Regions from separate parts of the Luteibacter sp. HAY1-4A genome, predicted to be linked through region 1. Evidence: predicted binding sites of a transcription regulator. Region 1 holds the regulator's gene; each other region holds the start of a gene.
What was found. Region 1 encodes sigma-54, which starts transcription at its own class of promoters, with help from an activator protein. Its sites were predicted from a motif close to TGGCACGNGCNTTGC; they were not measured.
Positions count from the first base shown of each region.

Region 1 (9,447 bases):
CGCAGAAATGGACATCCCGGGTCACCAAGGGACTGCCCCACCCGGAACAGAGGTCGCATGAACGCCCGCACCGCACCGCCCGCCGCCAATCGCCACGTGGATGCCGACGCTGTCATCCGCAGCGCGCGCAACGTCATCAAGACCGAAGCGGCCGGCATCCGGGCGCTCGAGGCGAAGATCGACGCGGCGTTCGTCGCGGCCTGCCAGATGATCCTCGACTGCAAGGGCCGCGTCGTGGTCTCCGGCATGGGTAAGTCGGGCCACATCGGCCGCAAGGTGGCCGCCACGCTCGCGTCCACCGGCACCCCGTCGTTCTTCGTGCATCCGGGCGAGGCCAGCCATGGCGACCTCGGCATGATCCAGCCGGACGACATCGTGCTCGGCATCTCGTATTCGGGCGAAACGGACGAGCTGCTCTACATCCTGCCGGCCATCAAGCGCCAGGGTATCGCCCTCATCTCGATCACGGGCAACCCGGCGTCGTCGCTGGCCACCCAGGCCGATCTGAACCTCGACGCCAACGTCGCCTGCGAGGCCTGCCCGCACGGGCTGGCGCCCACCGCCAGCACCACCGCCGCCCTGGTCATGGGCGATGCCCTGGCCGTGGCGCTGCTGGAAGCGCGCGGCTTCACGTCGGACGACTTCGCCCGCTCCCATCCGGCCGGCAGCCTGGGCCGCCGGCTGCTCCTGCACATTTCCGATGTCATGCACGCGGGCGACGATGTGCCCCGCGTCCGCCTGGACGCCACCCTCAGCGAGGCGCTGGTGGAGATGTCGCGCAAGCGCCTGGGCATGACCGCGGTCGTCGACGGCGAGAACCGCCTCCTCGGCGTGTTCACCGACGGCGACCTGCGCCGCGCGCTGGACGACGACGGCGTCGACCTCCGCAGCGCCTCGGTGGCGCAGCTCATGACGCGTGGCCCCAAGACCATCGGCTCCGACAAGCTCGCGGTCGAGGCCGCCCAGCTCATGGAGAAGCACCAGATCAACGCCCTCCTTGTCGTGGACGCGAATGGCTGCGTCGTCGGCGCGCTGAACATCCACGACCTGCTGCGGGCCCGCGTCGTCTGAACGGCCGCACCCCGGCGCCCTCCCCCGGCGCCGATCCGTCCCCATATAACGAACCCATGGCCTACACCCACTACACCGAGATTCCCGCCGACGTCGCAGAGCGCGCGGCCCGCGTGCGCCTCGTCATCTTCGACGTGGACGGCACGTTGACCGACGGCCGCCTGTGGTACGGCGAGGACGGCCGCGAAACCAAGGTCTTCCACGTGCACGACGGGCTCGGCCTCAAGGCTTTGCAGCGAAACGGGGTCACGGTCGGGATCATCACGGCACGCATCAGCCATCCCGTGGCGCTGCGCGCCGAGGAACTCGGCATCGCCCACGTCTACCAGGGCCAGAAGGACAAGCGCGCCTGCCTCACCGGCCTGCTCGATGCGCTCGGGCTCGCGCCGGAGCAAGCCGCGTTCGTGGGCGACGACCTGCCCGACCTGCCGGCCATGGGCATTGCCGGCCTGGCCGTCGCCACGGCGAATGCCCATCCCTGGGTGGCGGAACGCGCCCATTGGCGCACGCGCCTCATCGGCGGCTACGGCGCCGCGCGCGAGGTGGCGGACATGATCCTCGCCGCGCAGGGCAAGGCGGAAGCCGAAAGGGATCGCTGGCTGTGAGCGTGTTCAACCTCTTCAAGGATCGCGGCGCGGGCGGCGTGACCGCCATCCTGGCGGCCGTCCTCGGCGTCAGCGTGCTTCTCTATTACTGGACGGCGCCCGAGAAGAAGGTGCAGGACTTCGTCGGCCCGCCGCGCTCCGGCTACGTGCTGACCAACTTCGACCTCGACTCGTACAACGAGGAAGGCAAGCCGGCTTTCAAGCTGGTGGCCCCGCACCTGGAACGGCGGGAAGGCGACGAATCGCTGTACATCAACGCGCCCGATTTCGTGCTGCCCTCCACCAAGGAGACGAACGTGCCGCCGTGGACGGGCCATTCCCAGTACGGGTGGGTGAACAAGGACGGCAGCCTGCTCAAGCTGCAGGGCAAGGTCCACATGGACCGCGTGGCTTTCCAGACCAACCCGCCGGCCAGCATCGATACATCGGAAGTCACCGCCTGGCCCAAGGAGAACCGCCTGGAAACCGCGGAAGCGGCCCGGATCGTGCAGGGAACATCTACAATGCAAGGCGTTGGCATGCGCGCCAATCTCGACACCAAGCACCTGGAGCTCCTCGATGCAGTCCACACTGTCTACCAGCCGCGCAAGCGCTAAGGCCGTCATCGCGGCGCTCGGCATGGCGCTCCTGGCGAGCGCGACCGTCTCTGCGAAACAGTCCGACCGCAACCAGCCCGCGGATGTCACCTCGAAGTCGTTCGACGGCACGCAGGCGCCGCAGAACGGCCAGCCGGGCAAGGTCATCTGGACCACGAACGTCGTGCTCACCCAGGGCACGCTGAAGATCACCGGCAGCAAGGCCACCGGCTACCTGGATAAAGACAACCAGCTCACCCGCGTCGTCGTGGACGGCGCTCCCGCCACCATCCACCAGCTCGACGACCAGGACCAGCCCATGGACGGCCGGGCGAGCAACATCGATTACAAGATCGACCAGGACTTCGCCGTCCTCACCGGCAATGCCCTCGTGAACCAGCCGGCCAAGGGCAGCGCCCAGGGCGACAAGCTCACGTACAACACCAAGGACAGCACGATGACGGGCGAGAGCAGCGGCGGCGCCCCCGTGCACATGACCTTCCAGCCGAAGAACAAGCCGCCCGGCTCGCCCGCCACCGCTCCGGCGAAGCCGGCGGACGACGCGAAGCCGGCCACCGACACCAAGAAGCCCTGATCCGATGCTCTCAGCCCAAGGCCTGCAGAAGCGCTTCCGCGCGCGCCAGGTAGTCCGCGATTTCGCCTTTTCCATCCGCGAAGGCGAGGTGGTCGGGCTGCTCGGCCCTAATGGCGCCGGCAAGACCACCTGTTTCTACATGGTGGTGGGCCTGATCCAGGCCGACGCGGGGTCGATCAAGCTCGACCAGCAGGACATCACCGGCCTGCCCATGCATTCGCGTGCGAAGCTCGGCATCGGCTACCTGCCGCAGGAAGCGTCCGTGTTCCGCCGGCTCAGCGTGGCCGACAACATCCTGGCCGTGCTCGAACTGCGCGACAACATGACCCAGAAGCAGCGCGAGGACGAGCTGGAAAGCCTGCTGGACGAACTCAAAATCGCGCACATCGCCGAACAGAAGGGCATCAGCCTTTCGGGTGGCGAACGGCGCCGCGTCGAGATCGCCCGTGCCCTGGCCGCCCGCCCGCGCTACATGCTGCTCGACGAGCCCTTCGCCGGTGTCGATCCGATTTCGGTCGGCGAGATCCAGCGCATCGTCAGGCACCTGAAGGAGCGCGGCATCGGCGTGCTGATCACCGACCACAACGTGCGCGAAACCCTGGGCATCTGCGACCGCGCCTACATCCTGAACGACGGCGAGGTACTTTCGCGGGGCACGCCCCAGCACATCCTGGCGGACGAAAAGGTGCGCGAGGTGTACCTGGGCCGTGAATTCAGGATATGACGCGCGGCCGGGGCGGTGGACCGCTGGCCTGGACCACTTCCAGGGGTTAGGATGGATCGTAAACCCCAAGCGTCGAAGGCATGAAACCCGCACTCCAGTTTCGCCTCCATCAGCAGCTCACGCTGACGCCGCAACTGCAACAGGCCATCCGCCTGCTGCAATTGTCGCAGCTGGAGCTTGAGGCCGAACTCCGCCAGATCGCGGAAAGCAACCCGTTGCTGGAGTTCGCCGAAGATGCCGAATCGGAGTCCGATGCCGACGCCGCCGACGAGGACGGTTTCGAAGCCGCGGAATTCCCGTCCCGCGAGGAATTGCCCGCCAAGTCCTCGAAGGAAGACGACGAATCCACCGCGACACCGTCGGAGGAACTGGCTCCCGAGTGGGAGGACGACCGTTTCCAGGGCGACCCGAGCGAGTACGGCGGCAGCGCCTCCCGCGCGGGCGGCACGGACGAGGACGGTTTCGAGCCGCAGAACGCGGCGCCGGAAAACCTCCAGCAACACCTGGAGTGGCAACTCAACCTTTCCCAGTTCTCGCCGCGCGAGCACGCGATCGCCACCGCGATCATCCATGCACTGGACGAAGACGGTTACCTCCGCGACGGTGTGGCCGCGGTGGAAGCCGCGCTGCCAGCCGGCATGGCGGCCACCCCCGACGAGATCGACGCGGTGCGCCAGCGTGTGCAGCGCTTCGATCCCACGGGCGTCGCCAGCCTCGATCTTCGCGACTGCCTGTTCTGCCAGCTTTCGCAGTTCTCGCTCGACACGCCGCATCGCGAACTCGCCATCCGCATAGTGAACGAGGAACTCGAACTGCTGGCGCGGAACGACGTTGCCAAGATCGCGCGCCGGCTCAAGGCGGCGGAAGAGCACGTGGCCGCAGCCGCCGCGCTCATTCGCAGCCTCGATCCGCGCCCCGGTGCGGCGCTCGACGCCACACCCGTTGAATACGTGGCGCCCGACGTCTACGCTCGCCGCGAGAACGGCCGCTGGCAGGTCAGCCTCAATCCCGACGCCCAGCCGCGGCTGGGCCTGAACCAGCACTACTGCAACCTCATCGCCCGCGCGCGCGGCGAAGACGCCACCTGGATGAAAGGCCAGTTGCAGGAGGCCCGCTGGCTGCTGAAGAGCCTGCAGTCACGAGCGGAAACCCTGCAAAAAGTCGCCGACGTCATCGTGCGGCGGCAAAGCGCCTTCCTCGACTACGGCCCAGAGGCCATGCATCCGTTGGTTCTGCGTGAAGTGGCGGAGGAAGTCGGCATGCACGAATCCACCATTTCGCGCGTGACCACGCGCAAGTACATGCATACGCCCCGCGGCACCTTCGAACTGAAGCATTTCTTCTCGAGCGGCGTGGCCACGGAAGACGGCGGCACGGCGTCCGCCACGGCCATCCAGGCCATGATTCGCAAACTCATCACGTCGGAAGACGCGCGCCGGCCCCTTTCCGACCAGGCGCTGGCGGAAGAACTGCATCGACGCGGTATTCAGGTGGCACGACGTACCGTGGCCAAGTACCGCGAAGCGATGCGCATTCCCAGCTCCAGCGAACGCGTCCGCGCCAACTGACGGCGCGAAGGAACCCCATCGGAGGCGCACGGTCCAATCGGTTCAAGCTAAAGGAGCGACGCTCCGTCGCTCCGATCTCGCCGCCTCACGGCGGCACCCTCAGCAAGAAGGAGGCGTCATGCAAATCCAGATCAGCGGCCAGCACATCCAGATCACCCCCGCCCTGCGCGAGCGTGTTGAACAACAGATCGGCCGCTTCGAACGCCTTTTCGACAACATCACGGCCCTCGACGTCGTCCTTTCCGTCGACAAGGCCGAGCACAAGGCGGGTGGCACCCTGCACTGCTCGGGCACCCGGCTGCATGCGGACGGCATCGCGCGGCTGGAAGACGACAACAAGAACGACACCATGTACACCGCGATCGACGCCATGATCGCCAAGCTGGCCGACCAGCTCCGGAAGCATAAGGAAAAGCTCAAGGACCACCACAACAGCGAGGGCCGGGAGTCCCGCATCGCCGGCTGACCCGGCAGCCCGGCCGCCCTTGATGGCACAATAGGACCCAGGCCGGCGCGCCCCACGCGCCGGCCTTTTCTTCCCAAGGGACCAAGAGCGTGGAGCGGCTGACCGCCAGACAACTCTTCGACGGGGTACACGAGCGCATGGCCTTGCGCTGGGCCGCCGGCATGCGCGGCGAATCGCGCGTGCTCGAGCCCAATGCGAAGCAGAGCCGGCGCCCCTCGCTGGTCGGCTACCTCAACGTGATCTACCCCAACAAGGTGCAGATCATCGGTACGGAGGAGCTGAATTTCCTCGACGGCCTCGATTCGCGCCAGCGCTGGGAGGCCATCCACAAGATCGCCGCCTACCAGCCGGCGGCGCTGATCGTCACGAAGGACCAGTCCATTCCGTCCGACCTCCGCGAGGTGGCCGAGGAAACGGACACGCCGCTGTGGCAAAGCACCAAGCGCGGGCACGAGCTCCTCACCTACCTGCAATACCACCTGGCCCGCACCCTGGCGCCGCGGGTCACCCTGCACGGGGTGTTCCTCGAGGTGTTTTCCATCGGGGTGCTGATCACCGGCGAGCCCGGCTCCGGCAAGAGCGAGCTTGCCCTCGAACTGATCAGCCGAGGCCACCGGCTCGTGGCCGACGACGCCACCGAATTCACCCTGATCGCGCCTGACGTCATCGACGGCGCCTGCCCGGAACTCCTCCAGGACCTGCTGGAAGTGCGTGGCCTGGGGGTGCTCAACATTCGCGAGATGTTCGGTCACACGGCCGTGAAGCCGTCGAAATACCTGCGCCTCGTGGTGCACCTGAAGCCGCTGCAGATCGGCGAGGAAGGCGACGCCATGACCCGGCTCACCGGCGACGTCAGCCGGCGCAACGTGCTCGATGTCGACGTACCCAAGATCACCATTCCCGTGGCGCCAGGCCGCAACCTCGCGGTGCTGGTCGAGGCCGCCGTGCGCAACCACGTGCTGAAGAGCAAGGGCATCGACCCCGCGCAGACCTTCATCGACCGCCAGGCGCACCAGATGCGCCGCTTCTCCCCATGGTGACATCCCCGTGATCGACGAAGTCATGAGCCCCATCGTCGAACCCGACGCCATCCACCTCGTCGTGCTCACCGGCATGTCCGGTGGCGGCAAGACCGTGGCCCTGCGCGCCCTGGAAGACCTCGAGTTCTACTGCGTGGACAACATGCCCGCGGAGCTCATCCCGCAACTGGTCGCCGCGGTGAGCCAGGGCGAACACGGCCCGCGCCGGCGCATCGCCGTGGGCGTGGACGTGCGCAACCGCCGCATCGACCTGGCCCGCATGCCGCACGTGTTGTCCGAGCTGTCCACGGCCGGGGTGCACGTGCACCTGATCTTCCTCGACAGCCGCGACGACGTGCTCATCAAGCGCTACTCGGAGACGCGCCGGCGCCACCCGCTGGCGGCGGAGAAGCTGTCGCTGGCCGATTCCATCGCGCAAGAGCGGAAGCTGCTGCGCCCCCTGGTGTCCATCGCGGAAAAGGTCATCGATTCCAGCGACCTGAACGTGCACCAGTTGCGCCGCCTTTTCGCCACCGGCTACGCCGCGGCGTCGGACGGCACCACCCTGTTGTTCGAATCCTTCGCGTACCGCCGGGGCCTGCCTTCGGACGCCGATTTCGTCTTCGACGCCCGCTGCCTCCCGAACCCGCACTGGGATCCCCGCCTGCGGCCGTTCTCCGGCAAGGACCTCCCGGTGCGGGAGTTCCTCGACGCGAACCCGCTCGTGGGCGAGTACTATGACGACGTCGCGAAGTGGCTCGATACCTGGCTACCGCGCTTCGACGGCGAGGACCGCAGCTACGTCACCGTCTCGATCGGCTGCACCGGCGGACGCCATCGCTCGGTCTACCTGGTCGAGAAGCTGGCCCAGCATTTCCGCTCGGAACGCGGCAACGTTCTTACCTTCCATCGCGAACTCGAGTGACATGACCCACGGATCCCTCCAGCCACAGCGAAAGACCGGGCCATGACCGTCGGCGTGCTCCTCATGACCCACGAGGCCGTCGGCAAGGCGCTCATCTCCGCCGCGAAACACGTCATGCCGAAACTCCCGCTGGACGTCGACGCCGTCGAAGTACCGCCCAGCGCCGACCCGGACGTCATGCGCACGCTCACGGCGCGCCATGCCCGCGAACTGGACCATGGCGAAGGCGTGCTGGTGCTAGCCGACCTCTACGGCGCCACGCCCTGCAATATCGGCCTGTCGCTGAGTGAACTCGGCGTGCACCTGCGCTGCGTGTCGGGCCTCAACCTGCCGATGCTGCTGCGCGTTCTCAACTATTCGGAAAAATCGCTTCCCGAACTGGCTGAAATCGCAGCCAGCGGCGGTCGCGGAGGGATCTTCATCGACCATGCTTGAACGTGACATCGTGGTATCGAACCGGCTCGGCCTGCATGCACGCGCATCGGCCAAGCTCGTGCAACTGGTCGCGGGGTTCAAGTCGACGGTCTGGCTCATCAGCAAGGGCCGCGAGGTCAATGCGCAGAGCATCATGGGCGTGATGATGCTGGCCGCGGGCATGGGCACCGCCCTGACGATCCGTGCCGAAGGCTCCGACGAAGAGACCGCCGTCAATGCCGTCGTTGACCTCTTCGAGCGCAAGTTCGACGAAGGCGCCTGACCATGACGACCCGCCAGCCGCGAAGGGAGCCTCTATGAGAGTGGTGCTGACCGGAACACCCGCCGCCAGGGGCATGGCCCTCGGACGGGCGCGCCTGGTCCAGCCGAGCTTGCTCGCGGTCGACATGCGGATGCTCGAAGACGCCGAAGTTGGCGCCGAAATCGAACGCCTGCACAAGGCCATCGATTCCGCACGCACCGAACTGCACGAACTGCGCGGCAAGCTGCACGGCGCGCTCGCCCGCGAAGTGGGCGATTTCATCGACGCGCACAGCCTCCTCCTCGACGACGAGGAACTCCTGCGCGGCCTGGACGACCTCGTGGCCGTCGGCCATTACACGGCAAGCGCCGCGCTGAAGATGCAACGCGACCGTCTCGCCGCCGTCTTCGACGCGATGAACGACCCGTACCTGAAGAGCCGCGGCGAGGACATCGACCAGGTCATCGGCCGCGTCATGTCGGCGCTGAACCAGCAATCCAGCCGCGAGGAGCGCAAGCTCGCCTCCCGCGTGGGCGAGATCGTCGTCAGCGACACCATCGCCCCGGCCGACATGGCGGGCATGGCAGGCCAGGGCATGCTCGGCGTCATCGCCAGCGCCGGCAGCATCTATTCGCACAGCGCCATCCTCGCGCGCAGCTTCAATATCCCGATGCTGGTGGGCACGCGCGATGCGCTCGCCACCGTGAACGACGAAGACCTCGTGCTGATCGACGCGGAGCACGGCGAAGTCATCGTGCATCCCACGGCGCAGGACCTTGCCCGCTACCGCCAATGGCAGCGCCAGGCCGCCGCCGAAGGCCGCCGCCTGGCCGCGCTTGCCACCGCACCCACGCTCACGCGCGACGGTGCGCACGTGCGCCTTTACGCCAACGCCGAACTCGCGGGCGACGTCACCCTCGCCCGCTCGCGCGGTGCCGACGGCATCGGCCTCTATCGCTCCGAATTCCTGTTCCTGCGCCAGCGCGGCCTGCCCTCGGAAGACGAGCAGTTCGCGGCCTACCGCGATGTCGTGCTCGGCATGGGCGGCCTGCCGGTCACCATCCGCACGCTGGACCTCGGTGCCGACAAGGCGGACGCCGCGGGGCTTGCTTTAAGAGGCGAGGACAATCCGGCGTTGGGTGTGCGGGGCATCCGCCTGTCCCTGCGCTACCCGGACATCTTCAGCGTGCAGCTGCGCGCCATCTTGCGTGCGGCCTGCTACG
Region 1 covers NZ_JBNDHZ010000036.1:22,548-31,994, forward strand. Annotated here, with positions in the region: gene ACPYOD_RS13130 (KpsF/GutQ family sugar-phosphate isomerase) at 58-1,071, shown strand; gene ACPYOD_RS13135 (KdsC family phosphatase) at 1,128-1,676, shown strand; gene lptC (LPS export ABC transporter periplasmic protein LptC) at 1,673-2,272, shown strand; gene lptA (lipopolysaccharide transport periplasmic protein LptA) at 2,235-2,846, shown strand; gene lptB (LPS export ABC transporter ATP-binding protein) at 2,851-3,570, shown strand; gene ACPYOD_RS13155 (RNA polymerase factor sigma-54) at 3,651-5,138, shown strand; gene hpf (ribosome hibernation-promoting factor, HPF/YfiA family) at 5,257-5,604, shown strand; gene hprK (HPr(Ser) kinase/phosphatase) at 5,694-6,644, shown strand; gene rapZ (RNase adapter RapZ) at 6,667-7,548, shown strand; gene ACPYOD_RS13175 (PTS sugar transporter subunit IIA) at 7,591-7,983, shown strand; gene ACPYOD_RS13180 (HPr family phosphocarrier protein) at 7,976-8,245, shown strand; gene ptsP (phosphoenolpyruvate--protein phosphotransferase) at 8,280-9,447, shown strand, end outside.

Region 2 (9,447 bases), on a different contig from region 1:
AAGGCGCGCTACCGCGAAGTCACCTTCGAAGCCTTGTACCCCTTCGGACACGGCCTCAGCTACACGAACTTCGATTACTCCGCGCCGCAGGCACCGGCAAGCATGGGATGGGACGAGACGATCGTGGTTTCCGCGACGGTAACGAACACCGGCGAGGTTGCGGGCGAGGAAGTGATGCAGCTGTACCTCCACGACCGCGTGGCCAGCCGCGTGCGTCCCGTGCGCGAACTAAAGGGTTTCCGGAAAATCTTTCTCGCCCCCGGCGCATCGGAAGAGGTGGCATTCGAAATTACGCGTGCAGACCTCGCCTTCACACATCGGGACGGCAGGACGTTCGAAGCCGAGCCCGGCGAGTTCCTGGTATGGATATCAGGATCGTCCGTAACCGGCGACGCCGCGAAGTTCGTCCTCCGCAACAGCTGACGGCGCGGATGGGCCTTGGCCGCACGCTCCGGCGTATGGCGCCGATAGGACGGGAGGCAAGCGTTACCTAGCATCGTGCCCCTCGTCGCAGAAGGGACAATGCATGCTCCGCGTTCGCGGGCTGCAAGGAAGCACTCCATGAACTTACATCGCCTTGCCGCCGGCATCGCCGGCCTTTTCGCCATTTCCATCGTCAGCACCGCGCATGCCGCTGTCGGCAACACCACCGCCGGCGAACCCGTCATCGCCTGGGGACCCTGCCCGGAAGCATGGACCGGCCCGCCATCGGCCGAACTCGGTCAGCGACTGCAATGCGGCACCATGGCCGCGCCGCTGGATCACGAAGCGCCGGACGGCAACCTGCTCGAGATCGGCGTCATTCGCGTAAGCGCCGCCGCTCCGGCCTTGCGGGAGGGATCGATCTTCCTGCATCGCGGCGGGCCGGGTGCGCATCCCGGAAAACTGTTGCAATCGATCGCAAAGACATGGACAGGCTCGTCCGACGTGCAGTTCAAACGGCGCCTGGCGGAACGGTTCGACCTTGTCGCCGTCATTCCACGCGGCCTCGTCGGCAGCGGCGAACTGCAGTGCGTGACCGGCATGCCGCCTTCATACACGTTCCTGCCCAGCGACCTGGGCGACGCCAACTGGGCCCGGATGCTGGCGGATGCCCAGGCCGTGGTCGATGCTTGCAGCGCTCCGTCACATGCGCGCTACATCAATACCGAGCAGCACGTGCACGACATGGACATGCTGCGCCGTGCGCTCGGCGACCAGCGTATCCATATCTACGGCATTTCCCAGGGCGCACTCGTTGGCGCGTGGTACGCGTCCGTCTATCCCGAGCATACCGGCCGGATGCTCTGGGACTCGGCCTTCGACGTCACGCGCGACTACGCAGCTGCGCTCCGCCGCGCCGTTGCCGCCCGACACGAGGCGCTCGTGCAAAGAGCGCTCGCACCCGTTCTTCTCGATCCCGAGCGGTACGGCTTCGGCAATGATCCCGACATCGTCGCCGAAGCCGTCAACGACCTGCCATGGCGCCTGCGCGAACTGCGACCGGGAGTGATCGAGTCGCCGGAGGAAATGGCCGCCACGCTGCATGTCGCAATCCTCTGGGAACTCCACCAGCCCGCGACCCTGGAGGCCATGTCGCGGCTGCTGCAGGCGCCGCTTGCGGCGGATGCCCGCCTGGACGCCAGGCTGCGACACCTGGCGAACCAGTTGGTGGCCCTGATGTATGAGCCGCGTCGCACCGAGCCCAGGTTCCAGATGGGCGCGGCCGGCGACTCCGTCCGAATCGTCGTTCCCTGCAACGACGTGCCGTGGACTCGCACCGACGATGCCGTCCGCGAGGCTGCACGCGAGGATTCCCGTCGCTACCTCAGCATGACGGGGCGCGAAGTGTTCGAGGAGATCGTCTGCCGTCGCTGGGGTCCGCCGACGGCGCGTCCGTTCGTGCCCGCGAACGTCGACCGCACGGCGCCCTTCCTCATGCTGCAGTCGGAGCGCGACACCTCAACACCGCTCTCCGGCGCCACGAACATCCTCGACCAGTTCGCGAATGCCCGGATGCTGCTCGTGCGCAACTCGACCGAGCACGGCCTGTTCAATTTCACGCGCTCGCCGTGCATCGAACTCACGGCCGCGCGCTATCTTGCCACCGGGCAGTTGCCCGAGACCGGTTCGCGTGTCTTCGCTTGCGACGGCACCTTCGGCAATCCGCTGGAAAGTATTCCGGGCGAGCCGTCCCCTCCCATCGTCGAGCCGGTCGCGGTACCCACGCCGGTACCGCCCCACCGCGATGAGCTCTGAAACGGGCCCGCGCCGTCACAACATGATCTGCGCGCGTACCTGGAAGATATGCGGATCGATGCGAAGATCGCGACGGTCGCTGGTGGCGCGCACGTAGTTGGCTTGCAGTTTCACGAACTTGGTGAGGTACCAATTGGCACCGAGCGTCCAGTCATGCTCGGTGCCTCCCAACGTCGGGCCGTCGTCGAGATCCAGCGTGCTGTAGCGAAGCACGAATTCCAGTGCGCCCCACGGCCCCTTCGGCACCACGTCGCCCACGTTGCCGGCGTTATACGCGCGTGACTCGCCCGTGACGACCCAGCTGCCGAATGCGTACCAGCCGTGGGCGTCGTATGCCGGCTTGTCCTTCAGCTTCACGCTTGCGGAAAGGTATTCGCCTTGCATCGACCAGGGTCCGCGGATCCATAAGCCTTCGAGCCCCCGACGTTCGACGTGTTCGGCCACGCTGAGCACGCCGGAGTCGATCAGCCGCCGCCCGGCCAGGCCCGCTTCCGGCAGCGCGCGCAGGCGCACGCTGGGCGGCATGTAGCGCCCGCGGCCGTCGGTGCTGCCTTCCGGCGTTTCGCGCGAATACGAACCGCCGAGGTGGAGCACGTCGCCGGGGCTGTTCATGGGTGTCCATGCGGCGCGAGCGGCCACCATGCGGCCGTCGAGGTCGCCCTGGAGGTTGCCACCCTTGTAGTAACCGAGTTGTACCAGGTAAGCCTTGCGCGCCAGCGCCCAATCGAAGCCGAGGCGGCGACCCGCGTAGATCGCCTGCATCGGCAGCGAGGTTTCCATGAACGACGTGCTGCCCGTGCTCGTATTGCCTTCGAAGCCGACCGGCGTCTTCATGAAGCCGACGCGGAACGCGCCCACGTCGTTACCGAACAAGGCCTTGCTTTGCATACGGAAGAACACGTCCAGCCAGGTCTTCGTCTGGAAGTCGAACACGACGGTGCCGTCGTACACGCCCTTCTTGCGAACGAAGAAGCCGAACTCCTTGCGGCGGTTCGTCTGCGCGTCTTCGTACGTACCCTCGTCGTGCGAGAAGCGGTCGAGGTCGTACTGGTACTTCAACGACAGGCCGATGTCCGTGCCATCGGCGAATACGTAATGGGTGGGCCAGTTTGTGCGCCAGTCGTAATCGTTGGGCGATGTCCCGGCAGTCGCGGCAAACACGGGAGCTATCAGCGCGAGCGCGCCGATGATGGTCTTCTTCACGGTGAAACCCCTCTCAAGCGAGCCGGCGGCACCGGCTTGCGATATGAATGACTATAGCGCGCCTGAGAATCCGCTCAATGCCGCAATCAGTTCATCGGCAGGCTCGCCCATGTCTTTAAAAGAATGTGTGAAGACGACGGGACCAGCCAAAGAAAAGGGGCGCCGAAGCGCCCCTTTTCCTTCACCCCGAATGACCGTGCGTCAGATGGCGTAGTACATCTGGAACTCGAGCGGGTGGGTGCTTGCGCGGTAGCGCGTCACTTCCTGCATCTTCAGCGCGATGTAGCCGTCGATGAAGTCGTCGGTGAACACGCCGCCGGCCTTGAGGAACTCGCGATCCTTGTCGAGGGCTACCAGGGCCTCGTCGAGGCTGGCGCACACCTGCGGGATGTTCTTCTCTTCTTCCGGCGGCAAGTCGTAGAGATCCTTGTCGGCCGGTGCGCCCGGGTCGATCTTGTTCAGGATGCCGTCGAGGCCCGCCATCATCAGCACCGTGAAGGTGAGGTAGCCCGACTGCATCGGGTCCGGGAAGCGGATTTCGATGCGGCGGCCCTTCGGGCTGGACACGTACGGGATGCGGCAGGACGCCGAACGGTTGCGCGCCGAGTATGCAAGCATCACCGGTGCCTCGAAGCCCGGCACCAGGCGCTTGTAGCTGTTGGTGGTGGAGTTCGCGAACGCGTTGATGGCCTTGGCGTGCTTGAAGATGCCGCCGATGTACCACAGCGCCGTCTGCGAGAGGCCGCCGTACAGGTCGCCGGCGAACAGGTTCTCGCCGTTCTTCGACAGCGACTGGTGCACGTGCATGCCCGAGCCGTTGTCGCCGACGATCGGCTTCGGCATGAAGGTCACCGTCTTGCCGGCCTGGTGGGCGACGTTCTTGATGACGTACTTCATCGTCATCAGTTCGTCGGCCTTCTTCACCAGCGTGTTGAAGCGGGTGCCGATCTCGCACTGGCCGGCGTTGGCAACTTCATGGTGGTGCACCTCCACCACCTGGCCCAGCGATTCCAGCACCTTGCACATGTCGGCACGCAGGTCGCCCAGGCTGTCGACCGGGCTGACCGGGAAATAGCCGCCCTTCACGCCCGGGCGATGGCCGGTGTTGGTGCCGTCGTACTTGTAGCGCGACGACCAGGCCGCTTCTTCGGAGCCGATCTCGTAGAACACACGGCCCATGTCGTTCTGCCAGCGCACCGAGTCGAAAATGAAGAACTCGGGCTCAGGACCGAAGAAGGCGGTGTCGGCGATGCCGGTGGACTTCAGGTAGGCCTCGGCGCGCTTCGCGATGGAGCGCGGATCGCGGCCATAGGCCTGCATGGTGCTCGGCTCGAGCACGTCGCAATGGAGGATCAGCTGCTTGTGCGCGCTGAACGGGTCGAGGTGCGCGGTTTCCGGGTCCGGCATGAGCACCATGTCGGATTCGTTGATGCCCTTCCAACCCGCGATCGACGAGCCGTCGAACATCTTGCCGTCTTCGAACGTACCCTCGTCGATGGCGTGAGCGGGGAACGTGACGTGGTGGTGCTTGCCGAGGATATCGGCGAAGCGCAGGTCGACGAACTCGATTTCCTCGTCCTGGATCAGGTTCAGCACTTTGGAAGCGGCGGACATACAAACCTCGAATGGGTATGGGGCAGGATGCGGTTAGCAATCGCTATGCCAGCGCCTTCACGTGCGACGGGGCGGCCTGGGCCAAGCCGGAGCATCATAGAACGGGTGAAGCGGGCATGTGCCAAAGCACCATAATGGTGCAATCAAGTCCTGCTTGCACCAGGATCGCCGGGCGCGCGGTTGAGGAACCATCGCACGGCGTAACGGCGGTTACGCTGGCAGGATGCCGCGATTTCCTGAACAGGAACGACCATGCGCTTCCCCTGCCTTGTCGCTGTCGCCGCTTGCGCATTGGTGCCCCTCGCTGCCGATGCCGCCCAGCGCACCTACGCCAACCCCATCGACATCGACTACCGCTACAACTTCGAGCAGATGAACCAAGGCGTGTCGTATCGCACGGGCGCCGACCCGGCCGTGGTGCGCTTCGGCAACGCGTACTACATGTTCCAGACGCTGGCGGACGGGTACTGGATGTCGAGGGACCTGGTGCACTGGGAATTCGTGAAGCCCGACCACTGGCCGTTCACCGGGCTGGTGGCACCGGCGACGCTGGTGGCGGATGGGAAGCTGTTCCTCATGCAGTCCGCCTTCGCGCCCCGTCCGTTGATGTACAGCACGGACCCCGCCAGCGGACGGTGGCAGTTCTGGACGCGACTTCTGCCGCCCGTACCGGGCGCGGCGCAGTACGACGAAGCCGGCACGGTGGAAAACGCCGAGGCCCTGCCGCCGGGACCGTGGGATCCCGGCCTGTTCCAGGACAAGGACGGCAAGGTCTACCTGTACTGGGGCTCTTCGTACAAATACCCGCTCTACGGCGCGGAACTCGACCTGAAGCTTTCATCGAACGAAGGGGAAGGAAAGCGCGTTGCTTTTGCGACAAAGCCGCGGGCTTTCCTGCACCTCGACCCTGCGAACCATGGCTGGGAGCGCTTCGGGCCCGATCACACGATGGGCGACAAGCCTTCCTATATCGAGGGGTCGTGGATGAATGAGCACGGCGGCCGCTACTACTTCCAGTACGGCGGGCCGGGCACCGAATACAACGTGTACGCCACGGGCGTCTATGTCGGGAAGACGCCGCTCGGGCCATTCGAATACGCGCCGTACAGCCCGGTCGGGTACAAGCCCGGCGGGTTCGTCACGGGGGCGGGCCACGGCTCGACCTTCGAGGACGCCTACGGCAACGCCTGGAACACGGGCACCGCATGGCTCGGTGTGAACTGGACCTTCGAGCGCCGCATCGACCTGTTCCCCGCGGGGTGGCACGACGACGGCCAGATGTGGGTCGATACGCGCTTCGGCGATTTTCCGCAGCGCGTGCCGGACCACAAGCTGCGCGCGGGCGAAGACACCTTCACCGGGTGGATGCTGCTTTCGTACCGCAAGGCGGTGACGGCTTCCTCGTCGATATCCGGACATCCGGCGTCCACGCTGACCGACGAAGACCCGCGCTCGTACTGGGTGGCCGCGACGAACGAGGCCGGACAGACGCTCACGCTAGACCTCGGCGGCACGCCCACCGTGCGCGCCGTGCAGGTGAATTACGCCGATTACGAGTCGGATCGCTACGGCGACGCACCCGACATCGTTACCCGGTTCGTATTGCAGGGTTCGCGAGATGGCGAGCGCTGGACCACTCTCGCCGACCTGTCGAAGGAAACGCGCGACCGCCCCAACGCGTACATCGAACTGGAGCAGGCGCTGAAACTGCGCTTCATTCGCTATGTACACAAGCACGTGGGCGCGAAGCATCTTGCGATCTCCGACCTGCGCGTGTTCGGCAACGCGGACGGCACGCCGCCACCGGCGCCGCAGGGTGTGCTGGCAAAGCGGGGAACGGACGAACGGGAGGCGACGATCTCGTGGGATGCCGTGCCCGGCGCGGTGGGCTACAACCTGCGCTGGGGCCTCACCGCCGACCGCCTGCATTCGACCTACCAGCGTTTTGCGGACCAGCCCACTTCGTTTACCCTGCGTAGCCTCAACAAGGGCGTTCGTTACGTCGTGGCCGTGGAGGCGTTCGACGAGCGAGGTGTCTCGCCACTGTCACAGGTCGTACAGATCGTTCCATGACGATGGGCGGCCGCACATTCCCCATCGGATCCACGACATGACGAACAAGCACGACGACGACACCCTCGACACCGGCCGGCGCCGGTTGCTCGGGGGCATGGCCACCACGGGCGCGCTGCTTGCGCTCGGCGGGCTTCCCGATGCCGCTGCGAGCGGCACGACCGCGGCTTCTGCCGCGCCGGGCGGCAAGGCCATGGATGCACTGCTCGAGAAGCACATCCAGCACGTCGTCGTTATCTACGCGGAAAACCGCAGCTTCAACAACCTCTTCGGCGAGTTCCCCGGATTGCAGGAGCCCCTGAGCGCCGTTCCGAAGGAGCGCTACCTCCAGCGCGACCGCGACGGCAAGGTGCTCGACACACTGCCGCCGATCTGGGGCGGCATGGTGCCGCACGAGCAGGTGGTCGATCACAAGGCGTACAAGATCCTGGAGAAGGACATCGTCGGCCTGCCGAACGCACCGTGGGCGCTGCATACCGGCGACGGCACCACGCCGTTGCCGCACGGCCTCGTCACGCGCGACCTCGTGCACGCGTTCTACAACAATCAACTGCAGATCAACGGCGGCAAGAACGACGGCTTCGTCGCATGGGGCGACAACGGCGCGCTCACCATGGGCTACTACGCCAGCGCGCCGGTGCACCTGCGGCTGTGGCGCCTGGCCGAGCAGTTCACGCTATGCGACAACTTCTTCATGGGTGCCTTCGGCGGTTCGTGCTTCAACCACCAGTACCTCGTGGCCGCGCAACCGCCGTTCTATCCGAACGCGGACAAGAGCCCGGCCCAGTTCAACATCGCGGTGACCGAAAGCGGCGATCCCACCGACCATCGCCTGAAGATGGCCGAGGATTCGCCGAAGAGCGCGATGGACGGCAAGCCCAAGTTCGCCCACCACAGCACGCTGACGCCGGACTTCTGGGCGGTGAATACGATCGGCCCGCCCTACTCGCCCGGCTTCAATGTCGACCGCAAGAATCCACTGTTCGCCGACGCGACCAGCCCGAACACGCTGCCGCCGCAGTCGCACAAGCACATTGGCGACATGCTCTCCGCGAAGGATGTGGACTGGGCCTGGTACGGCGGCGGCTTCCAGGCGGCGCTGGACGGCAAAGGGGATGGCAGCGATGGCAGCTTCCCGCAGACACCGAACTTCCAGCCGCACCACCAGCCGTTCAACTATTTCGCGTCGCTGGCGCCCGGCACCGAGGCACGCAAGCGACACCTGCGCGACGGCGGCACCGGCGAAACGCCGTCCACCAACCACTTCCTCGCCGACGTCGCGGCCGGCAAGTTGCCACCGGTCAGCTTCTACAAGCCGCAGGGCGATCTCAACATGCACGCCGGTTACTCGGATGTGGAAGCGGGCGATCGCCATATCGCGAACGTGGTGCACGCACTGCGCAAGAGCCCGCACTGGAAGGACATGCTCGTCATCGTCACCTTCGACGAGAACGGCGGCTGGTGGGACCACGTGGCACCGCCCAAGGGCGATCGCTGGGGGCCGGGCACGCGCGTCCCGGCGCTGGTGATCTCGCCGTATGCGAAGAAAGGCCACGTCGAGCACACCGTGTACGACACCGGCTCCATCGCGCGTTTCCTCACGCGCCGGTTCAAGCTGGAGAAACTTCCGGGCTTGAAAGTGCGCGAGGACGCGATGGTGGCAGCGGGCGGCCCGGCGCCTGGCGACCTGACCGAAACGCTGCAGTTCACCGCCTGAGGCTAATGGCCTCCGGCGCCGCCGGAGGCGAAGGGCGGTTTCGCGAACCACACCACGATCATCGCCACGCCGAACATCAGACCGAACAGCCAGAACACGTCGTTTACCGCCAGGGTGGCGGCCTGCATGTCCACGATGCGGTTCAGCGCGGCATTCGCCGTCGGGCCCTGCGCGCCGAGGGCCTGGAACCGTTCGAGGTATTCGCCCGTCGCCCGGCTTCCCTCGCCGACGTGCTCGGCCAGCACGGCGTGGTGGTACGTCGTACGGTGCGAATACATCGTGGTGCTCACCGCCGTGGCGATGCTGCCCGCCAGGGTGCGGAAGAAATTGGAGAGTCCCGACGCGCTGGCGACTTGCTCATCGGGCAGCCCGGACAGGATGATCTGGTTCACCGGCACGAAGAACAACGCCACGCCGGCGCCCATGCACATGCGCGGCAACGCCAGTTCGCTATAGGGCGCATTCGTGCTCAACGTCGACATGTAGAACGACGCCCCGGCGAAGATCGCGAAGCCCACCGTATTCAGGAGCCGAAGGTCGAACTTGTTCTGGAACGCACCGACCAGCGGAGACATCACGATGGCCAGCAGTCCGATCGGTGC
Region 2 covers NZ_JBNDHZ010000049.1:15,062-24,508, forward strand. Annotated here, with positions in the region: gene ACPYOD_RS15400 (glycoside hydrolase family 3 N-terminal domain-containing protein) at 1-423, shown strand, start outside; gene ACPYOD_RS15405 (alpha/beta fold hydrolase) at 562-2,238, shown strand; gene ACPYOD_RS15410 (OprO/OprP family phosphate-selective porin) at 2,254-3,441, opposite strand; gene glnA (type I glutamate--ammonia ligase) at 3,643-5,055, opposite strand; gene ACPYOD_RS15420 (family 43 glycosylhydrolase) at 5,308-7,128, shown strand; gene acpA (acid phosphatase) at 7,166-8,845, shown strand; gene ACPYOD_RS15430 (DHA2 family efflux MFS transporter permease subunit) at 8,848-9,447, opposite strand, start outside.
Region 2: glnA (type I glutamate--ammonia ligase) is a predicted target of sigma-54. The motif match lies at 5,092-5,106, and genes of this name have one in related genera.

Region 3 (9,447 bases), on a different contig from region 1:
TCCAGCGCGCCTACAGCCAGTTCCTCACCCAGTCGGTGTGGTCGGCCAATTCCGGCCAGAGCCGCGCCCTGCAATACGCGGGCCTCACCGCCGCGGCGAACAACGCGGTCAGCGGTTCGGCCAACCTGCAGACGGCGCTCGACGGTTTCTTCGGCGCGGTCAGCGACGTGGCCAACGCGCCGGTCGACACGGCCAGCCGTCAGGCCTTGCTCGGTAAGGCCAGTTCGCTGGTGTCCACGTTCCGTTCGCTGTCGTCGCAGTTCCAGCAGATCGACCAGCAGACCAACCAGCAGATCAGCAACTCCGTCGACAGCATCAACAGCCTGGCGAAGAGCATCGCCGACCTGAACGGCCAGATCGCGCGTGCCTCCATCGGTGGCGCGGCGCCGAACGACCTGCTCGACGCGCGCGACCAGGCTATCTCGCAGCTGTCGCAGATCGTCGGCGTGAACGTGAGCCAGGGCGGCGACAACATGGTCACCGTGTCGGTGGGCAACGGCCTGCCGCTGGTCAATGGCACGGACTCGACCAAGATCGCCACGGCCAATAATCCGTACGACAGCTCGCGGCTAGAAATCGTCGGTCCGACCGGCTCGGTCATCAGCAGCCAGCTTGGCTCAGGTTCCCTCGGCGCCACCTTCGATTTCCGCACCAACGTGCTCGATCCCGCGCGAAACCAGCTGGGCCGCTCCGCCATCGCGCTGGCCGATGCCTTCAACAAGCAGCACGCGCAGGGCATCGACCTCAATGGCGACGCCGGTGGCAACTTCTTCAACATCGGCGATCCCGCGGTCTTCAACAACACCGGCAACACGGGCAACGCGCAGGTCACGGCGAAGGTCACGGACGTCGGCAAGCTCGGCGCGTCCGACTATCTCATGCGCTTCGACGGCACGAAGTGGTCGGTCACGACCACCGCAGGTGTTTCAGTGCCGTCGACGGGAACGGGTACGGCGGCCGACCCCATCCTCATCGACGGCCTGGCCATCACCGTGCCCTCGGGCACGCCCCAGGCGGGCGACAGCTTCCAGATCCAGCCGACGCGCAACGCGGCGTCGACCATGGGCGTCGCCATCAGCGACACGAACAAGATCGCGGCTTCCGGCCCGCTGGCTGCCAGCAAGGGTGCCGCGAATACCGGCAAGGCCACGCTGGGCAACCTCACGGTTACCGATCCCGCGGACCCGGCGTTCAACACGCCAGCGAACATCGTCTTCAGCTCACCCACCACCTATTCGATCAATGGCGGGCCGCCGCAGACCTACGCCGCCGGCGACACCATTACCGGCAACGGCTGGACGCTCAAGCTTTCCGGCGTGCCTGCCGCTAACGATACTTTCAGCGTGAAGCCGGCGGGTTCCGCCAGTGGCGACAACGGAAACGCGCTCGCCCTGGCGGATGTCGCCAACAAGGGCGTGCTCGACAACGGCGTCACCACCGTGGGCAAGTCCTATAGCCAGCTGATCGCGCAAGTAGGCACGGCCGGCGCGCAGGCGAACACGGCGCTCGACGCACAACAAAGCATCCTCGACCAGGCCACGTCGGCCCAGCAGAGTCTCTCGGGAGTGAACATGGACGAAGAAGCGGCCAACCTCCTGCGTTTCCAGCAGTCCTACGCGGCGGCGGCACAGGTCATCAACGCGGCCAACACCATCTTCGATTCCCTCCTCAGCGCGGTACGGGGCTGATCATGCGCATTTCCACTTCCTGGGGGCAGCAGCAGGCCGTCAACACGATGCTGGACCGCCAGTACTCGCTGTCGCAGACCCAGCTGGCGCTCGGTAACGGCAAGGCCATCCAGACACCGTCGGACAATCCCGCCGCCGCGGCCCGCGCCGTCGATACCAGTTCCGCGGCCGCGCAGAACGACCAGTACACGCGCAACATCCAGTCCGCCACCACGCGGCTTTCCGTTGAAGAGCAGGCATTGAACTCGGCGGGCGACATCCTCGACCGCATCCGTTCGCTCACACTGGAAGGCATGAACGGCACGCAGACCGACGAGTCGCGCCAGTCGATCGCCACGGAACTACGCCAGACGCTGAAGCAGCTTGTCGCCCTCGGCAACACGCGGGACGGGCAGGGCGAATACATCTTCGCGGGCAGCCGCACCACCACGCAGCCGTTCACCATCGACGGCCTCGCGGTCAGCTACGGCGGCGACCAGAGCCAGCGCATGGTGGCGGCCGCGGCAGGCCTCCAGGTCGCCACCGGCGACAGCGGTTCCGATGTCTTCATGGCCATCCGTGGCGGCAACGGCACGTTCGTCACCGGCGCGGGCGCGGCCAATACGGGCACGGCCGTCGTCGGTTCCACCTCCGTCACCGATGCGTCGGCGTGGGACGGCGGCAACTACACCATCACGTTCACGACGGCCACGGATTACGAAATCCGCGACAACGCCGCTCTTCCCACGGATCCCCCGCTCGCAACCGGCACATACACCGGCGACACCGGCACCGTCAACTTCAAGGGCGCGCAGCTCAACATCACCGGCACGCCGGCCGCCGGCGACACGTTTGCCGTGGGGCCTTCGTCGTCGCAGGACGTCTTCTCCACGGTCGCGGGCATCATCAATGCCTTCGAAGCGCCGGGTGGCGGCGCGCCGATGAGCAACCAGATCAACGCGCAACTGCAGAACCTCGACCAGGCGTCCACCAGCTTCCTCAATACGCGCACGAAGATCGGTGCGCGCATGAACACGCTCGACCAGCAGTCGGAAATCGGCGACGACGTGAAGCTGCAGTACAAGACCACGCTGTCCAACCTGCAAGACCTCGACTACGCCAGCGCCACGAGCCAGTTCGTACAGCAGCAGACGGCACTCACCGCCGCGCAACAGGCGTACGTGAAGATGCAGAACCTGACCCTGTTCAACTACCTGAAATAAGAAAAGGACCCTGTGGGAGCCGCTTCAGCGGCGATGGGTGCTAGCGACAGACATACATTAGGGCGGCCATCAGGCCGCCCTTTCTTTTGTCTCGCTCTCAAGGGCTCGGCTTCGCCATCGCGTTTGGCCCAGCACGCCGCAACGTCAGGCACTGAGGCGCCGGGCCGTGGCCCTCTGCGCTCAAACAGCGTTCGCAAAGCGAACGAACTCGCTCAGAGGACCACGGCCCGACACCTCTCCTATCACTGTTGTGCCGGGATGGGCGAGCACGAACCCGTGAGAGCCTATGGCTGCAGCGTTTCCCGATGAAAAGTCAGTCGTCTGAAATCGGAGGGTTGCCGTTTATGGCGAAGCTATGGATTTCGCATCTTGGTTCATACGTTTGACGTATAGCCTTACGATACCTAACGGCTAGTTCCGCATCCATGGACCTTGCTGTGAAAAAGATGTTGAAGAGGGAGGTGACTGGTCCGTTGTAACCCGCTGGGGTCCTTAGGCGCTTTCCAGGGCAAGAGGGATCAGCTTCGGGAATGCGAAGCGAGAATCCTCCTCTTGAGTGGGCTTCTACAGTCCAGGTCACTGCCTTAGCGGTAACCTCATAATCCCATTCCTCTTCGGAGGTGCGAGTGTGTTGTTTGACGTCCGCTGCTGCGCTGCCGATGGCAAGCAGGCAAGCCATGGTCGCGATAACCTTGCGTGTCGAGCGAATATTCATGAAATTTCCTCGAATGGTTGAGTCCGTGGTATCCACGGACTGGCAAAGCATTACGCAGAGGAAATAGGGCGTATGTAGATCGCTTCTGATCGTCGTGTAGCTGCGATTCTGCGGGTGAACGCCTGCGTTCAACCAATGGCGGCGCCTACGCGATTTCCAGTTCGTACTGTCAAAAATGCATCAGCTTCCGGTCGATCACCTCTTACGGCAAATCACATAGCCGCGGACACGCAGCGCCGTCGCGTTTTTCGGCGTGTTCGCCAAGAGAGAAGGGAAGAAATCGACATGGCGTTTCACATCAATACCAACATGGCGTCGTTCAACGCGCAGCGGTCCCTTGGGCTAACCCAGGGCCGGCTCGCCACGAGCTATCAGAGGTTGGGTTCCGGTATGCGGATCAACAGCGCGAAGGACGATGCGGCGGGGCTGGCGATATCGACGCGTTTTACCACGCAGATCAATGGACTTGCGCAGGGCCGGCGCAACGCGAGCAATGGGATATCGCTGGCGCAGACCAGCGAAGGCGCCCTGGACGAAATGACCGACAACCTCCAGCGCATCCGTCAACTGGCGTTGCAGTCGCTCAATGGCTCTAATTCCGCCAACGACCGCCGGGCGCTGAACGAGGAAGTGAAGGAGCGGTTGGCCGAGATCACGCGTATCGCGACGCAGACGAACTTCAACGGTATGAAGGTGCTTGACGGCAGCGGCGCCAGGCTCTCTTTCCAGGTGGGTGCCAACGTCGGCGACACCATCGAGATGCATATCGATCAGGGAATGCGCGCCGACCAGGTAGGTTACGTGGCAAGTGGCGTGGTCGACCTTTCGTCGGTCCTCGGTGCCGGCAAGCAAATGCAGTCGCAGGCCTCGCCTGGGGGCTGGGCCGCCGACAACGGCAAGGGACTCGGTACGAAGCCCTACTTCGGCGTCGACGTGGACTGGTCGGGCTATTCGGGGAGCAAGGCGCAGGACGCCAGGAACTTCCTTCAAGTGCAGTTGGGGGACGGTTTCAAGGTGACCCTCAAGGGCGAGGACCTCCAGATCGAAAAGATCGACGACCGGCGGCTCGAACTCAAGGAGGGCGACCTCAGCTTCACCAATGCCGACGGTGAGCAAGTGAAGGTGGTCGGCTCGTTTCGCAGCGTGCAGCAGGTAGCCGATGTATTGAACGCGGGGTCCAAGGCGGGGCTGTCCGCATATGTGGCCGAGGACGGCACGCTCCACTTCAATGCCCGCTCGGCCCTCACGGTGTCGGGCGCCGAGGCGACGAAGCTGGGTTTCGCCGCGAACTACGATCTGGATATGTCCGCTTCGCTCGCCGAAGGTTCGGTGCTCACGAGGGACGATGCACAGACGCTGATCGCGCGCATCGACTCGACGCTGGACACAGTCAGCGCCACGCGGTCGAAGCTTGGCGCCGTGCAGAACCGACTCGAATCGACCATCCGCAACCTCGACAATATTCGCGGGAACCTGACGGAATCGCGTACGGCGATCCGGGAAGCCGACATGGCCGAGGAGAGCGCGGAGAAGACCATGGCGATGATCCTCCAGCAGTCGGGCATGTCCGTGCTGGCGCAGGCCAACGCATCGCAGCAGTTGGTTCTCAAACTTCTCGAGTGAGCCGAATTTTTCGCTGGGCCGCGACGCGCGAAAGGGAGCCGAAAGGCTCCCTTTTCTCGTCCGCGGCGCCTTCCCAGGGAAATGTGAAATTGGGCCTAAACCCCGTCCGGATGCGGCCGATAACTTTCCCGACAGAGCCACGGGCACCGCGCCTACAGGCCCTGATCAAGAAAGTTGTTGACAGGAAGAAAAAGTCCTCAAGTTTCTCCCCGGCGTGCCGTAAACCTCTCCGAGGCGGAAGGCTTCCCTAACGGAACCCCGCCGGACAACGCCGCACAACCTCCGGCAATTCGGTTCCGCTTACAAAGGATCAAATCCCATGGCTCTGACCATCAACACCAACATCATGTCGCTGAATGCTCAGCGTAACCTGAGCACCTCGCAGACGAAGCTGTCGTCGGCGATCGAGCGTCTGTCGTCGGGTAACCGCATCAACAGCGCGAAGGACGACGCCGCCGGCCTCGCCATTTCGACCCGCTTCACCACCCAGATCAACGGCCTGACCCAGGCTGTCCGCAACGCCAACGACGGTATCTCGCTCTCGCAGACCACCGAGTCGGCGCTGGACGAAGTCACGAACAACCTGCAGCGCATCCGCGAACTGGCCGTGCAGTCGACCAACGCGTCGAACTCCTCCAGCGACCGCGCCGCTCTGGACGCCGAAGTGCAGCAGCGTCTGTCGGAAGTGACCCGTATCGCCACGCAGACCAACTTCAACGGCATGAAGGTCCTCGACGGTTCGTCGAAGAACCTCAGCTTCCAGGTTGGCGCCAACGTCGGTGAAGTCATCACCGTCGGCCTCGACAAGGGCGTGAAGGCCAACCAGATCGGCCAGCTGGCGACGGACTCGGTCGACCTGAGCGGCAAGCTCGGTACGACCACCACCGAAGCCGTGGCCACCGACTGGACGGCCGCCAATGCCTCCGCCAAGGGCGTGGTCACGTACGGCAGCAAGAGCGTCGACTGGGGCACCTACACGGGCGCCACCCAGGCGGATGCGGTCTCCTTCCTGAAGGCGCAGCTGGGCAGCGATTTCACGGTTGCCAACAACGCCACGACGGCCACGTCGATCGACGTGACTGATAACTCGGCCGGCAAGACGCTTGCCGCCGGCGACCTCAAGATCTCGGTGGGTGGCGGTACCTCGTTCGACATCACGGGCAACTTCAAGACGGCCCAGGACGTCGCGGATGCCGTGAACTCGCATTCCAGCGAAGGCATCTCCGCCTACGTCGGTACCGATGGCAAGCTGAACATCGCCTCGGCCAAGACGATCGCCGTGTCCGGTACCGAAGCGACCGCCCTCGGCTTTGCCGCCACCGACGCCGTGAGCGCCACGGACACCCTGGCCACGTCGAGCGTCGCCACGGTCGACGGTGCCAACGACACGATCAACCGCGTCGACGCCGCCCTGCAGTCGATCTCCGACCTCCGTTCGGACCTCGGCGCCGTGCAGAACCGCTTCGAGTCCACGATCTCCAACCTGCAGAACATCTCGCAGAACCTGACGGCCTCGCGTTCGGCCATCACGGATGCGGATTTCGCCCAGGAAACGGCCAACATGTCCTCGGCCCAGATCCTGCAGCAGGCCGGCGTCTCGGTCCTCGCCCAGGCGAACCAGAGCCAGCAGATCGTCCAGAAGCTGCTCCAGTAACAGATGTAACCGCCGGACCCGGGTACCCCGGGTCTTGGCAGGGTAATTGCTTAGTTGTCACGGCTGGCGTTCGCAAGGGCGCCAGCCGTCGACAAATTGGCGCCCGGGGCAGTGAGGCGTCTTCAAGGAGAGCTTCATGGCCACGAATCCCGTCAACCTCGGTTCCAGTTCCATCGACGTCGCATCGATCGTCAGCAACCTTGTCGCGAACAAGCGCAAGGCGCCCGACGCGAAGGCCGCGGCCGATACACAGGCGAACGCCACCCAGATTTCGGCGGTGGGTAATTTCACGTCGTCGCTGACCAGTCTGCAGAGCGCGATCAAGGCTCTCACCGACGGCACGGCGTTCACGACGACGAAGGTCTCCGTGGGCGATTCGTCGATGCTCTCGGCCGCCGCGGACAGCACCGCACAGCCCAACACCTACAACATCGTCGTCAACCAATTGGCAACCTCGCAGAAGACGACCTCCCTCGCCTTCACCGATAGCAAGGCCGCGCTCGGCACCGGCAACCTCACGATCTCCATCGGCGACAAGTCGATGAGCGTGGACATCGCCTCCGGCGCAAATTCGCTGGAAAACATCCGCGACATCATCAACAAGTCCAAGGACAATCCCGGCGTCACCGCCAGCATCGTCACCGGCACCGACGGCGCGCACCTGGTGCTCACGTCCTCGGTCACCGGCAAGGACAACGCTTTCAAGGTCGTCACCAGCGGCGGCGATGGCAAGCTCTCCCAGCTGAATTTCGATCCGGCCACGGATACGCCGACGACCAAGGCGCAGGACGCCTTGTTCACGATCGACAAGCTTCCCGCCAGCAGTCCGACCAATGTCGTCACGAAGGCGATCGACGGCGTGACCCTGACGCTTTCCAAGGTCAGCACCCAAAACCCCGACCTCAGCTTCAATCCCACGACCGTCACCATCACCAACGACACCAGCGCCGTCTCCACCGCGCTCGGCTCTCTGGTGACCTCTTACAACGCCTTCATCTCGACCTATAAGCAGCTGACCAAGTACGACGCCACCAACCAGCAGGTAGGCGCACTCATCGGCGACGCCACGGTCAACTCGATCAAGAACCAGGTTTCGACCCTGCTAGGGTCGCAGTTCACCGGCAACACCAGCGGCCCGACCTCGCTGAGCGACCTCGGTGTCTCCTTCCAGGTCGATGGCACGCTCAAGCTGGACACCACCAAGCTCAGCAAGGTGCTGGCCGACAACCCCCGGGAAACGCAGAACCTTCTCAGCGGGGACAGCGGCATCGCGCCGAAGCTGGACAAGCTGATCACCAGCTGGACGTCCAGCACGGGCATTCTCACCCAGCGCACGAACAATCTGAATCAGAAGACGAAGGACCTGCAGGACCAGGCCGCCGATTTCGACAAGCAGATGCAGGACTACACCGACCGCCTGACCAAGCAGTACACGGCGCTCGACGCGATGATGACCAAGCTCGCCGGCACCAGCAGCTACCTCCAGCAGCAGTTCGACGCGCTGACGGCCAACAAGTAACGGCAGTTCCAGGAAAGAAGACACTCATGGCACTCGGATATTCCCAGGGCGCAGGCGCCTACCAGCAGGTCCGCACGGGGGGTGGCGTCGAAACAGCCGATCCGCACGGGCTGATCACCATGCTCATGGACGGCGCGCTGGAGCGCATGCGTTTCGCGCGCGGCTGCATCGCGACGGGCAACGTGGCAGGGAAGGGCGAGGCCATTTCGAAGGCCATCGAGATCGTCGGCGCCCTGCAGGCGGCGCTGAACCACGAGGTGGGCACGCCACTCGTCGCCCAGCTCGAGGGACTGTACGACTACATGAATCGCCGTCTCCTCCACGCCAACCTGCACAGCGACAGCGAGGCACTGGACGAGGTGAGCCGGTTGCTCGGCCAGATCCGCGACAGCTGGGTGGCCATTCCCGTCGAGGCCCGGCAGGTCGCCGGAGCCGGGGCATGACCGAGACCTGGTGCGACCTTGGCCGGGTGCTCGACCTGACCGAGTCCATGCACGCGGCCGCCAGCGAAGGCCGCTGGGACGACCTCACCGCCCTGGAAGCCGAACGCGAGCCGATCCTGCGCCGCGGCACGATGCGTCCGGCACCGGAAACGCTGGAATCGCTGAAGTCCATCATGCTGCTCGATGGCCTCATCAAGGATCTCGTGTCCGTAGCCCGGGACGAAGCGGGCGTGGCATGGGACGCGTCACGACGCGTGCGCCGCGCCGTGGCCGCGTATAGTTCGTTCTGAGCGGTAAACCTTCTTCAGGGGCAGGGCGCATGGGTGACGAAGCCTGGCAGGCATTCTCCGAACGCGTAACCTGGGACGCGGCCTTCCACACCACGTGCGAGGCGGCCCCTCGGCCGGACGCGGCAGCCCTGGCGCTCATCAACGATCGCAACGCCAGCGTCCTGGTGGCCGTGTCGGCGCTCATGGAGCGACGGGCCGACACCGCCGAGGACGACAACGCGCTCTCGCACGAAGTGGCGCGTCTCGACGCCAAGCTCAACGTATTGATGGAGATCGTGAATCGGCTGCTCCTTCCGCAGTCGGCCCTGCCGGC
Region 3 covers NZ_JBNDHZ010000010.1:55,473-64,919, reverse strand. Annotated here, with positions in the region: gene flgK (flagellar hook-associated protein FlgK) at 1-1,688, shown strand, start outside; gene flgL (flagellar hook-associated protein FlgL) at 1,691-2,890, shown strand; gene ACPYOD_RS05035 (flagellin N-terminal helical domain-containing protein) at 3,891-5,228, shown strand; gene ACPYOD_RS05030 (flagellin N-terminal helical domain-containing protein) at 5,548-6,882, shown strand; gene fliD (flagellar filament capping protein FliD) at 7,019-8,401, shown strand; gene fliS (flagellar export chaperone FliS) at 8,428-8,844, shown strand; gene ACPYOD_RS05015 (flagellar protein FliT) at 8,841-9,134, shown strand; gene ACPYOD_RS05010 (PilZ domain-containing protein) at 9,164-9,447, shown strand, end outside.
Region 3: fliD (flagellar filament capping protein FliD) is a predicted target of sigma-54. The motif match lies at 6,918-6,932, and genes of this name have one in related genera.